2 regions of the Vibrio sp. A37 genome follow, and region 1 is predicted to be linked to the other one. Evidence: predicted binding sites of a transcription regulator. Region 1 holds the regulator's gene; the other holds the start of a gene.
The links. Region 1 encodes CRP, which controls carbon source genes, mostly activating them, when cyclic AMP is high. Its sites were predicted from a motif close to TGTGANNNNNNTCACA; they were not measured.
Positions count from the first base shown of each region.

Region 2: a site for CRP is predicted at 3,701-3,716, ahead of mlc (sugar metabolism global transcriptional regulator Mlc). Genes of this name have one in related genera too.

Region 1 covers NZ_JBLNLI010000005.1:159,170-164,911, reverse strand. Annotated here, with positions in the region: gene astD (succinylglutamate-semialdehyde dehydrogenase) at 1-868, shown strand, start outside; gene ACM2FC_RS10880 (DUF1338 domain-containing protein) at 881-1,675, shown strand; gene crp (cAMP-activated global transcriptional regulator CRP) at 1,754-2,386, opposite strand; gene ACM2FC_RS10870 (phosphoribulokinase) at 2,626-3,495, opposite strand; gene ACM2FC_RS10865 (YheU family protein) at 3,559-3,786, opposite strand; gene ACM2FC_RS10860 (TIGR02444 family protein) at 3,811-4,284, opposite strand; gene ACM2FC_RS10855 (ABC transporter ATP-binding protein) at 4,284-5,742, opposite strand, start outside.
Region 2 covers NZ_JBLNLI010000003.1:275,672-281,413, reverse strand. Annotated here, with positions in the region: gene ACM2FC_RS07380 (error-prone DNA polymerase) at 1-1,316, shown strand, start outside; gene ACM2FC_RS07375 (chemotaxis protein CheV) at 1,338-2,288, opposite strand; gene mlc (sugar metabolism global transcriptional regulator Mlc) at 2,405-3,625, opposite strand; gene pyk (pyruvate kinase) at 3,946-5,388, shown strand; gene ACM2FC_RS07360 (GNAT family N-acetyltransferase) at 5,459-5,742, shown strand, end outside.

The DNA of each region.
Region 1 (5,742 bases):
TCAGGGTGCAAAAGAGACAGGGATTGCTCTAGCCGAAGCAAGGGGTATTGACGGTGTGCTGTTTACGGGCAGCGCAAATACGGGACACATCCTCCATCGCCAATTCGCAGGCCAACCAGGTAAAATGCTGGCATTGGAAATGGGTGGCAATAACCCAATGGTGATATCCGAGCTGTTTGGTGAGCTTGATGCAACGGTTTACACCATTATCCAATCTGCATTTATTAGTGCTGGTCAACGTTGTACTTGCGCTAGGCGTCTTTACGTTCCGAAAGGAGATAAAGGTGACCAGCTGCTGTCTCGTTTAGTTGAAGCAACAAAAAATATACAAGTGGGTGAACCGTTTGCAGAGCCAGCACCATTTATGGGGCCACAGATCTCAATGCAAGCGGCTGAGTTTATTTTGAATGCACAAAAGAACCTTCAATCTCTTGGAGGGCAAAGTTTGCTCGAAGCGAAAGCGGGTGAGGCTGCATTTGTGACACCGGGAATTATTGATGTAAGCGCTATTCAAGAACTTCCTGATGAAGAGTATTTTGGGCCGCTGCTCCAAGTCGTTAGATACAGCACGCTCCAAGAGGCGGTAGAGCTAGCCAATGACACACGCTATGGCTTGTCCGCAGGTTTAGTGTCTACTAAAGATTCTGAGTGGGAGTATTTTGTTGATCATATCCGTGCGGGTATCGTGAATCGCAATAGGCAGCTGACAGGTGCAAGTGGTGACGCTCCGTTTGGTGGACCTGGTGCGTCGGGTAATTTAAGGCCAAGTGCGTACTACGCAGCGGATTATTGTGCTTACCCTATGGCTTCAATGGAAGGGCAGTCAACAGTGCTTCCAGATACGCTAAGCCCAGGAATCAAATTGTAAAAAGGAGACGTCATGACGCCTGCATTATTTTTCCAGTTAATCTGGAATGATTACATCCAAAGGTTGTGTCCTTCAGCCCATCAAGTTCATGATCTTTTGCAAGAAGATGAAGCGTTGATCAATGATCACATTGCTTTGCGAACATTTAACTTAGCGCCGGTTGGTCTTGATGCGCTAGCAAAACACTTTATCGATCTTGGCTACAAAGAGTGTGGTGATTATGTGTTTGAAAGTAAGCACTTAGTCGCTAAGCATTATGAGCATCCAGATTCGACCCAGCCTAAAGTGTTCATTAGTGAGTTGGAAGTTGAAAAATTTTCCCCTCAGGTGCAAAGCATCGTCAAAACGCTGATTTCTCAAGTGACCTCACAAGTGGTGGGTGCTGATGACTTCATTTATTCAGGAAGGCCTTGGCAAGTCAGTTACCAAGACTATCTGATTTTAGCTAAGGAAAGTGAGTATGCGGCTTGGCTCGCAGCGCATGGATATGGTGCGAATCATTTTACCGTTAGTGTTAATCAACTGAATCGATTTTCTGAGGTGCAAGGCGTCAATGACTATTTGCGAGATGCTGGCTTTAGGATCAATACCTCTGGTGGTGAAGTGAAAGGTTCCCCTGAAGTGTTGCTAGAGCAGTCATCAACAATGGCAGATAAAGTCGATGTAGTCTTCAGTGATGGTGCTCAGTCTATTCCGGGCGGCTTTTATGAATTTGCTAAACGCTACTCAATGGCAAGTGGTGAGTTATACCCAGGCTTTGTTGCCGCTTCAGCAGATAAGATTTTTGAAAGTACGGACTCAAAGTAATACCACACTAAAAAGTGACAGAAATAAAACGGCCACCGATTTAGGTGGCCTGTTTTTTCGTAGGGTGTTGTTCGATGCTTATCGAGTACCGTAAACCACAATAGTTTTACCGTGTGCAGAAATTAGATTCTGCTCTTCGAGCATCTTCAAGATACGACCTACCGTTTCACGAGAACAACCTACTATTTGGCCGATCTCTTGGCGAGTGATCTTGATTTGCATACCGTCAGGGTGAGTCATTGCGTCTGGTTGTTTCGCAAGATTCAATAACGTTTGAGCAATACGTCCAGTAACGTCTAGGAAGGCTAAATCGCCCACTTTCTGACTGGTTACTTTTAGACGGCTTGCAATCTGTGAAGACAGTCTCATCAGGATGTCTGGGTTAACTTGGATTAGCTGGCGGAATTTCTTAAACGAAATTTCTGCTACCTCACAAGGAGACTTAGCTCTAACCCATGCTGTGCGCTCTTGATCCTCTTCAAATAGACCGAGCTCACCGATGAAATCGCCTTGATTTAGGTAAGAAAGGATCATTTCCTTACCTTCTTCGTCTTTGATCAGAACCGCTACAGAACCTTTAACAATGTAATATAAAGTTTCCGCCTTCTCGCCCGCATGAATTAACGTGCTTTTTGAAGGGTACTTGTGAATATGACAATGTGAAAGAAACCATTCTAACGTTGGATCAGTTTGAGGTTTACCTAGAACCATAATATCTCACTTCCTCTGCAGGGGACGCTTGCTGCTTTCCGTATTTTAGCTAAGCCCAATGGGTTTATTAGGATAAGAACTCTTTCCTTATGCTGCAAGCTATCTTGTGTCTCGCATTCAAATAGTATCCTTTTTCGAGCTCGATTTCTTGACTTTAATGGGGTAGATGGCCCCATTTTAAGCGCAAAAGTGTGCATAGGATCACGGTATGAAAACTAAACACGACTGGTGTCTAATTTTTAACCAATCTTGCCCGTCTCGATCAGTTGTTGAAGTATTGGTCTGACGATCAGTTCCATGGCAAAACTCATCTTACCTCCAGGTACCACAAGGGTATTATGACGAGACATGAATGAACCATCAATCATAGCTAGGAGGTATGGAAAGTCGACGTTCTTGATACCACGCAAGCGAATCACCACAAAGCTTTCGTCTAGGCTAGGAATACCCTTTGCGTTGAGTGGGTTGGAAGTATCGACGGTCGGGACACGCTGAAAATTGATATGAGTTCGAGAAAATTGTGGTGTAATGAAGTTGAGATAGTCATCCATTGAGCGAACAATCGAGTCCATGACCGCTTCTCTGGAGTGGCCTCTATCTCGAGTATCACGAACAAATTTCTGAATCCATTCTAAGTTTACAATGGGGACCATGCCAATAAGTAGGTCAACGTGTTGGGCAACATTGACATCGTCATCAACGACGCCACCGTGTAAGCCTTCGTAGAAAAGTACGTCTGAGTTTTCAGGTAACTCTTGCCAAGGCGTAAACGTACCTGGCATTTGATTGTATGGAACCGCTTCATCAAAGGTGTGCAGATATCGACGAACCTTTCCGACACCTTCATTACCAAATTTCTTGAAGAATTCTTCTAACGCGGGGAAATCATTGGCTTGAGGGCCAAAATAGCTGATGTGACGACCTTGTTCTCTGGCTTTCCTAATTTCGACGTCCATTTCTGGGCGAGTAAACTTATGAAAGCTGTCCCCTTCAACCCAAGCCGGCTTTACTTTCATCATGTTAAACATTTTTCTGAAAGCTTCTGAAGTCGTAGTTGTTCCCGCACCGGAGGAACCAGTGACGGCTATTATCGGATGTTTTGCTGACATGACGGACCTTGTCTTAAATCGTACTCACCTGTTTGCACTTGACTATAACAGGAAGTGAATGGGCTATGAAATATCATGTTGAAAAGTGTTGCGTAGCTGTATATCTACAGTCTCATGCAGCTCTGAGAAGACAACACAAGCTTCATTTGATTCGAGTTGAGACTTAACTTGGTCAATTTTATCTTCTAATGATATCTCTTTTTCACCATAGTCAGTCCCTTCACGCAATACAAACTCTCTGATGAGGTTGCGCAGTGTTTCAGGCTCAATTTTTTGCCACGGTATAATCACATCTTCCCCTGTTATATTTTATGCTTAGGTATATCTGGATGCTGGAGCAGAAAACGCTGAATATAAACGTTCTCCCCCTAACTGGCGGCAGTAACGCAAAGTAAGCGGAGCGCCCTGATTGGTTACGAGAGGGATTGTGTTGATGCATTCGACTAGATCGGATTGTTGCTGCTTTTCTAGTTGTAATTCGAATTGCAGTGACTCTCTATACAAGGTGTCTGGTAAATGCTGCTTGTATTTACGACGCAACTCTCGATAACTATTTAACAGAGTTTCTGAGCGGCCTAAGCACTCCTCAACCTTGTGCCAATCCTCTTCTTTAAAAGTGACTTGTTGTTCATCTAACCATTTGAGCAAAAGCAATAAATTAACATTGCCTCGAAATTGGTTTTGTAGTTCAAGACAGGCTTCTTTTACCTGGCGCACACCATAGTATTGCAAACTGAATTGCCATAAACGCTCTAATGTTAAAGAGGTGCGCGCTGGTTTTCGAGTCATTACTGATTGAATTCCTGTTCCATCTGCTCGAGGCTTTCTTGCAGTGACATCCACTCAATTTCTACCTCTTCCAGTTGAGACTTGCTGCTCGCTTGAAGCTCAAGTACTTGTGTAAGTTTAGCTTTATTTTCTGCTTCATACAGGGAAGTGTCCGATAATTGTTGTTCTGCATTGCTTAGTGCATCGTTCAATCTATCCATTTCACTTTCTAGTTTTGTCAGCGTTTTGCGAATTGGCGCAGTCTGTTTACGGAATTCTGCCTCTTTACGTTTTTGCTCTTTTCTTGAAGCGGCACTATTGGCTGCTTGGTTGTCATTCGTTTCTGGGCGACTGTCTTTTTTTATTTGTTTCTGTTGCTCTGTCAGCCACTTATAGTACCCCGTCAAATCCTCATTGAATGGGACGACTTGCTGGTCGTGAACGAGGTACAGATCATCTGTAGTTGCACGTAATAAGAAGCGGTCATGGCTGACGATGACCATCGCTCCTTCGAACGTTTGTAAAGCCATAGTTAGAGCTTGGCGCATGTCGAGGTCTAAATGGTTGGTCGGTTCATCGAGAAGCAGCAAGTTGGGTTTTTGCCAAACAATTAGTGCCAATACCAAACGCGCTTTCTCTCCGCCCGAAAAAGGCGCGACTTTTTCTAACGCTTTGTCGCCGATAAAGCCAAAGCTGCCTAAGTAGTCTCGAAGTTGTTGTTCTGTATGGCTTGGCGCGATTTGCATCATGTGCTGCAAAGGTGACTCTTCAGGGTGGAGTGTTTCTAGTTGGTGCTGAGCAAAGTAACCAATTTTAACCCCTTGAGAATAATGGAACTCACCGCCTTGAGCTTTTAGCTCACCAGAAAGCAATTTGATTAAGGTTGATTTACCTGCACCATTTCGGCCAAGCAAACCAATACGACTTCCCGGAACTAAATTTAACTGGATTTTGCTCAGGATGAGCTTATCACCGTAACCAGCCGATACCTCTTCCATGCGAAGAATTGGATTCGGCAGAGCAGAAGGTTCTCTGAAGTTAAAGCTGAATGGGTTGTCATATTGTGCAGGTAGCACTTTTTCCATTTTCTCTAGAGCTTTGATTCGGCTTTGTGCTTGACGAGCTTTGGACGCTTTGTAGCGGAATCGATCGATATAGCTTTGCATGTGCGCCATTTGTTTTTGCTGCTTTTGGTACATGGCCTGCTGCAGCACTAACTTTTGCGCTCTTTGATCTTCAAAAGATGAGTAGTTGCCGGTGTACTCGTTCAGTTGCTGGTTTTCGATGTGAATAATCCTATTCACAATTGGATCGAGAAAGTCCCGGTCGTGGGAAATTAGGATAAGGGTTCCGGGGTAATTTTGTAGCCACTTTTCAAGCCACATAACTGCATCTAAATCTAGGTGGTTGGTGGGTTCGTCAAGCAGTAACAAGTCTGAGCGACAAAGTAGGGCTTGAGCTAGGTTCAACCTCATTCTC
Region 2 (5,742 bases), on a different contig from region 1:
GCCTCAAACCTGCTTGTTATTATGACTTAGTAATCCAGATAGCTATCGTCCGACCCGGCCCCATCCAAGGCGATATGGTTCATCCTTTCCTCAAAAGACGCAACAAGCAAGAAGCTGTGAGCTATCCATCAGAAGAAGTAAAAGAGGTTCTGTCGAAAACGTTAGGCGTACCCATTTTTCAAGAACAAGTGATAAAACTTGCCATGGTAGCTGCAGGCTTTAGTGGTGGCGAAGCCGATCAACTTCGCCGGGCAATGGCTGCATGGAAAAAAACTGGGGATCTGACCAAATTCAAGCATAAACTGATTGGCGGCATGCTAGCGCGCGGTTACCAACAAGAATTTGCAAAACGCATCTACGATCAAATCTGTGGCTTTGGAGAATATGGCTTCCCTGAAAGTCACTCTGCTTCCTTTGCCGTGCTCGCTTACTGCTCTTCATGGCTAAAACACTATTACCCTCATGCTTTTTATACTTCTCTACTGAATAGCTTACCTATGGGGTTTTATAGCGCCTCACAACTGGTACAAGATGCTCGCAGACATAAGCTGGTTATCCTGCCTGTTTGTGTCAATCAATCTCAATATGACCATCAGGTGGTACACGATAAAAACAGCTTTGCCATTCAACTTGGGCTTAGGCAGATTAAAGGTCTCAGCCATGACTCTAGCCAGCTTTTATTAAACGCTCGTCCTAATGACGGTTACCGGAGCCCAAATCAGCTTAAACATATTGGTTTAAATAAAATGGATATTGAATGTTTAGCCTCTGCTGGAGCTATGCGTTGTTTCAATCTAGATCGCTACCAAGCCCGATGGTCCATGATGGATTCATTGTCCGAGTTACCACTTTTTAGAACCCATGACGCGACCAAATCTCTTGGTTTACGCTCTCCTTCAGAAATTGATAATTTGCTGGAAGACTACGCAACCATTGGCCTTTCACTAGAAAAGCATCCTATACAGCTTCTTGCCGAAACATGTCCACTAGGACGATTCACCCGAATGGAGCATCTAATAGACAAAAAGAATCGATCCATTGTCACTGTGATAGGAATTGTCACAGGTAAGCAATCTCCAGGCACCGCAGCTGGCGTAACTTTTTTTACCTTAGAAGATGACACAGGAAACATGAATATAGTGGTATGGAAAGCCACCGCTAGAGCACAGAAACAAGCCTATATGGCAGCAAAAATATTAAAGGTACAAGGTATATTAGAAAGAGAGGGAGAAGTGACTCATATCATTGCCGGCAAGCTAACGGACCTCACCCACTACTTAGATAAGTTAGTCAGTCGTTCAAGAGATTTCCATTAAAAGTAGTACGATGTATCCAACCTATTGAGCAGTAAGTTGTTTACGTAATCGACCTTGAACAGCCCCCACAAGAAGGTCTGGCTGGAATTTAGAAATAAAATCATTACAACCCACTTTCTCAACCATGGCTTCATTAAAGCTGCCGCTTAATGACGTGTTTAAGACAATATGCAAGTCACTCATTCGATCATCATTACGAATCTCATAAGTCAGCTTGTAACCGTCCATCTCTGGCATTTCGGCATCAGTGATCATTAATAGCAACTCATCAGTAACTTTTTTGCCTTCATCACACCAAGACTTTAGAAGTCTTAAGGCTTCTAGGCCATCTCTGCATTCTATGATATTCAAGCCCAGCTGCTCGAGCGTACCTTTGACCTGAGCCCGAGCAGTAGATGAGTCATCGACAATAAGCACGTTCCTTCCCATCAATTCAGAGGAAAGGTCGTCGTCTAACACTCCTTCCGAGATAGACACATCGTAGTCAACAATCTCCGCGAGTACTTTCTCTACATCAATGATTTCAACAATTTGTAGATTATCGTCTTCTTTAATCTGAGTAATCGCAGTTAAATAATTAGAACGCCCAGTTGTTTTCGGAGGCGGCTGAATTTCAGTCCAAGCAGTGTTTACAATATTGCGCACTTGACCGACCAGAAAGCCTTGAACAGAACGGTTGTATTCAGTAATGATGAGATTTTCTTCTTGATCTTCTAACCGAGAAGGTGGGAAACCGATAGCACCTCTTAAGTCGATAACAGGTACCGGATTGCCACGTAAAGAAGCAACCCCAGTGATATGGTGATGAGAACCAGGCATCTTGGTTAGTGGAGGTAACTTTATGACTTCTTTAACTTTAAATACGTTAATAGCAAAAATCTGCGAGCTATTAAGGCTAAACAATAATAGCTCTAAGCGGTTTTCACCCACCAGATTAGTACGCTGATCAACAGTATTTAATACTCCAGACATAGGGATTCTCACAAAATCTTATCTATATCTAAAATAGTCTATAGCTGGCCTCTAAGACAAAAAAATAGTTGAATAGGTGACAAAATTCTTTATCAGCCTCTAAAGGTCAATGCCCCCTAACCTTCAACAACCTTGATTAATAACCGCCCGTCAAACAGTGCTTGTTTAACAAGCGCTGCTCCCGGCATCGTCGCTTGCTTGTAAAATCGAGATTCTACGATGTTCAGGTTTTCATGATAGCTGGGCTGAGTTTGTGCCTTAATACACTTCAACACTTGAGGATAAATTATCTCTTTAGCTTGATTAATGACGCCACCAATAAGAATCTTTTCTGGGTTAAAGAGGTTAACCACTATTGAAATTGCAGACCCGAGATAACGGCCAAGCTCCATAATGACATCCACAGCAAGTGGATCACCACCATCTGCAGCCTCGCATATGCCTTCTATGGTGATCTCTCCTTCAACGTCTTTAAGGATAGACTCTTCACCTTTTTCAAGCCTCTCTTCGACTTCTTCTCGAATAGCTTGCGAACTTGCTACTGTTTCAAGACAACCAATATTACCACAGTGGCAGCGCTTTCCATTTGGCTCAATTTGAACATGCCCTAGTTCACCAATGTTGCCAAACCTGCCTTGCAGTACATGACCATCTAAAATAATACCAGCGCCTACTCCATGGTGGATAGAGAGTAAGATAGAGTTGTCCGTATCCTGTGAATGACCAAAAAGCTTCTCAGCGAGCGCCCAAGCTCGAGTATCATTGGCTACAAACACGGGTAAGCCTGTCGCTTTAAATATTTCTGGGCCCAGAGCGAGATTTTCGACATTGTAGTGAGGCATTTTTAGCACAACGCCTTGCTCTGAATTGACCAAGCCAGGCAGAGTAATAGCGATACTCGTGACACGTTCAAGATGATGGGCATAAGTTTGAAAGAACTCATCAATCTCATGAAGCAGCCTCGCAAGTACATCATCTTGGTCGAGTTCATGAATATCAATCTTGGTATCAATCAGAACCTCCCCTCCAAGCTCGTGTAGAGCAATTGTGAGGTAGCCACGACCAAGGCGCAACGAAAGAAACTGCCAACCCGAATTGTTCACTTGCAAACCGACAGCTGGCCGTCCACGACTGATCGCTTCTTGCACTACCGTTTCATGGATCAAGTGAGCCTCAATCAGCTCTCTCGTAATCTTGGTGATACTTGCAGGGGCAAGGCTACTTTCTTTCGAGAGATCGATTCGAGAAATAGGACCTTTTTGGTCTATGAGCTTATATACACGACCAGCATTGACCTGTTTGATATGATCAATATGGCCAGGGTGAGCCATGTACATTTTGTACTCCAGAATTACACAACTCGGTAATTTTTTTACTTTGCGAAGTAATTGTGAAGCCCTTTGATAGCTCATCGTGACAAGGGTCACGGATAATCAGTTATATTTCTAAAATTTAGTGAAAGACACGAAGTATAGTTACATTTAATTTATATACCATTCACAATATTGCACACCTTGTGACATAAAACTCGCTTCTAATAAGCAATTTAGAATCCGCACTAAAATTCTAGACTTTATAAATTAAAATTCTATACATTGCTTATACTTACCTAAGGGTTTTCTGTCCCTACCGCCACCCAAGAAACTAGGACTTCATCATGACATCGACATTACGACGCACCAAAATTGTCACTACTCTCGGTCCTTCAACGGACAAAGACGATAATCTAGAACAAATTATTGCCGCAGGAGCCAATGTAGTCAGATTAAATTTCTCTCATGGCAGCCCAGAAGATCACAAAAAAAGAGCAGACAAAGTAAAAACCATTGCTGCCAAGCTAGGTACCCATGTGGCCATTCTCGGCGACTTGCAAGGGCCCAAAATCCGTATATCTACTTTTAAGGAAGGTAAGATACACCTCAATGTCGGAGACAGCTTTACCCTAGATGCGGAGTTAAGTGTGGGTGAAGGCCACCAAGAAGCAGTCGGTATTGATTATAAAGAGCTCCCAAAAGATGTTATGCCAAATGATCTGTTGTTGTTAGATGACGGACGGGTACAGCTCAAAGTTACCTCCGTTGAGGGCAGCAAAGTTCATACTCGCGTCACTATGGGTGGAGTGCTATCAAACAACAAAGGGATCAATAAGAAAGGGGGTGGTCTGTCCGCCGATGCACTCACAGAAAAAGATAAGCAAGACATTATCACTGCAGCAGAAATAAAGGTAAGCTACCTCGCCATTTCATTTCCAAGAAACGGTGAAGACATGAAATACGCGCGTAGACTGGCTCGGGATGCAGGTTTAGAAGCAAAGCTCGTCGCCAAGGTTGAACGAGCGGAAACCGTAGATTGCGCAGAAAATATCGATGATATAATCATGGCCTCAGACGCCGTCATGGTCGCCCGAGGAGATTTAGGAGTCGAAATTGGAGACCCTGAGCTAATTGGTGTGCAAAAACAGCTAATTCGTCGCGCACGCAGTTTAAACCGTACCGTAATCACAGCAACCCAAATGATGGAATCTATGATTGAAAATGCCGTTCCAACACGGGCTGAAGTCATGGATGTCGCCAATGCCGTATTAGATGGTACAGATGCGGTTATGCTATCAGGGGAAACAGCTGCAGGAAAATACCCAGTGGAAACCGTTAAATCGATGGCAGAGGTCTGTTTGGGTGCAGAAAAAATGTCGGCCATCAACCGTTCTACTTATCGAGTCGATAGAACCTTCTATAGCGGTGAAGAAACCATTGCCATGTCAACAATGTTCGCCGCTAATCATATGAAAGGCGTAAAAGCCGTAGTGACTTTAACTGAATCAGGCCGAACTGCACTTATGATGTCACGCCTAAGTTCGGGATTACCAATATTTGCCTTGTCGCGCAATGAAAGTACACTCGAGCTCATTACTCTGTTTCGCGGTGTCTTTCCTGTCTATTTCCACTATACTGGTGACGCCGGATTACCCACTGCAAAAGCAGCAGTTGATACCCTAAAAGATAAAGGACTACTCGATTCTGGCGACTTGGTCATTATCACTCAAGGTGATGTCATGGACGTGGTTGGTTCAACGAACTGCATGAGAATTTTGTCAGCATAAACCTGTATTTGTGCTAAATCAATGTTTACCGCCCAGGCAAAGTCTGGGCTCTTCCCTTTTTGGTTAGGCCATGCATGTAGAATTTAAACCGATAAATCTTGCACAACATTTTGATGCTTGTATTGAAGCCAGAAAAGATGCGTATTTTTGCAGCTTTTTGTCTTACGACGGATTCACTGATTTTCTTGAAGGCTATAGAGATAGAATGGCTCAGAGAATGAATCAAAAAGAATGGTTTTACATTCATGTGTGGGTCAATGGAGAGATTTCTGGGCAACTTGAGTTTCGAAGTGTTTCAGGCAAACCCAATACTGGATACATACACTTAATTTACTTAAAACCAGATTACCGAGG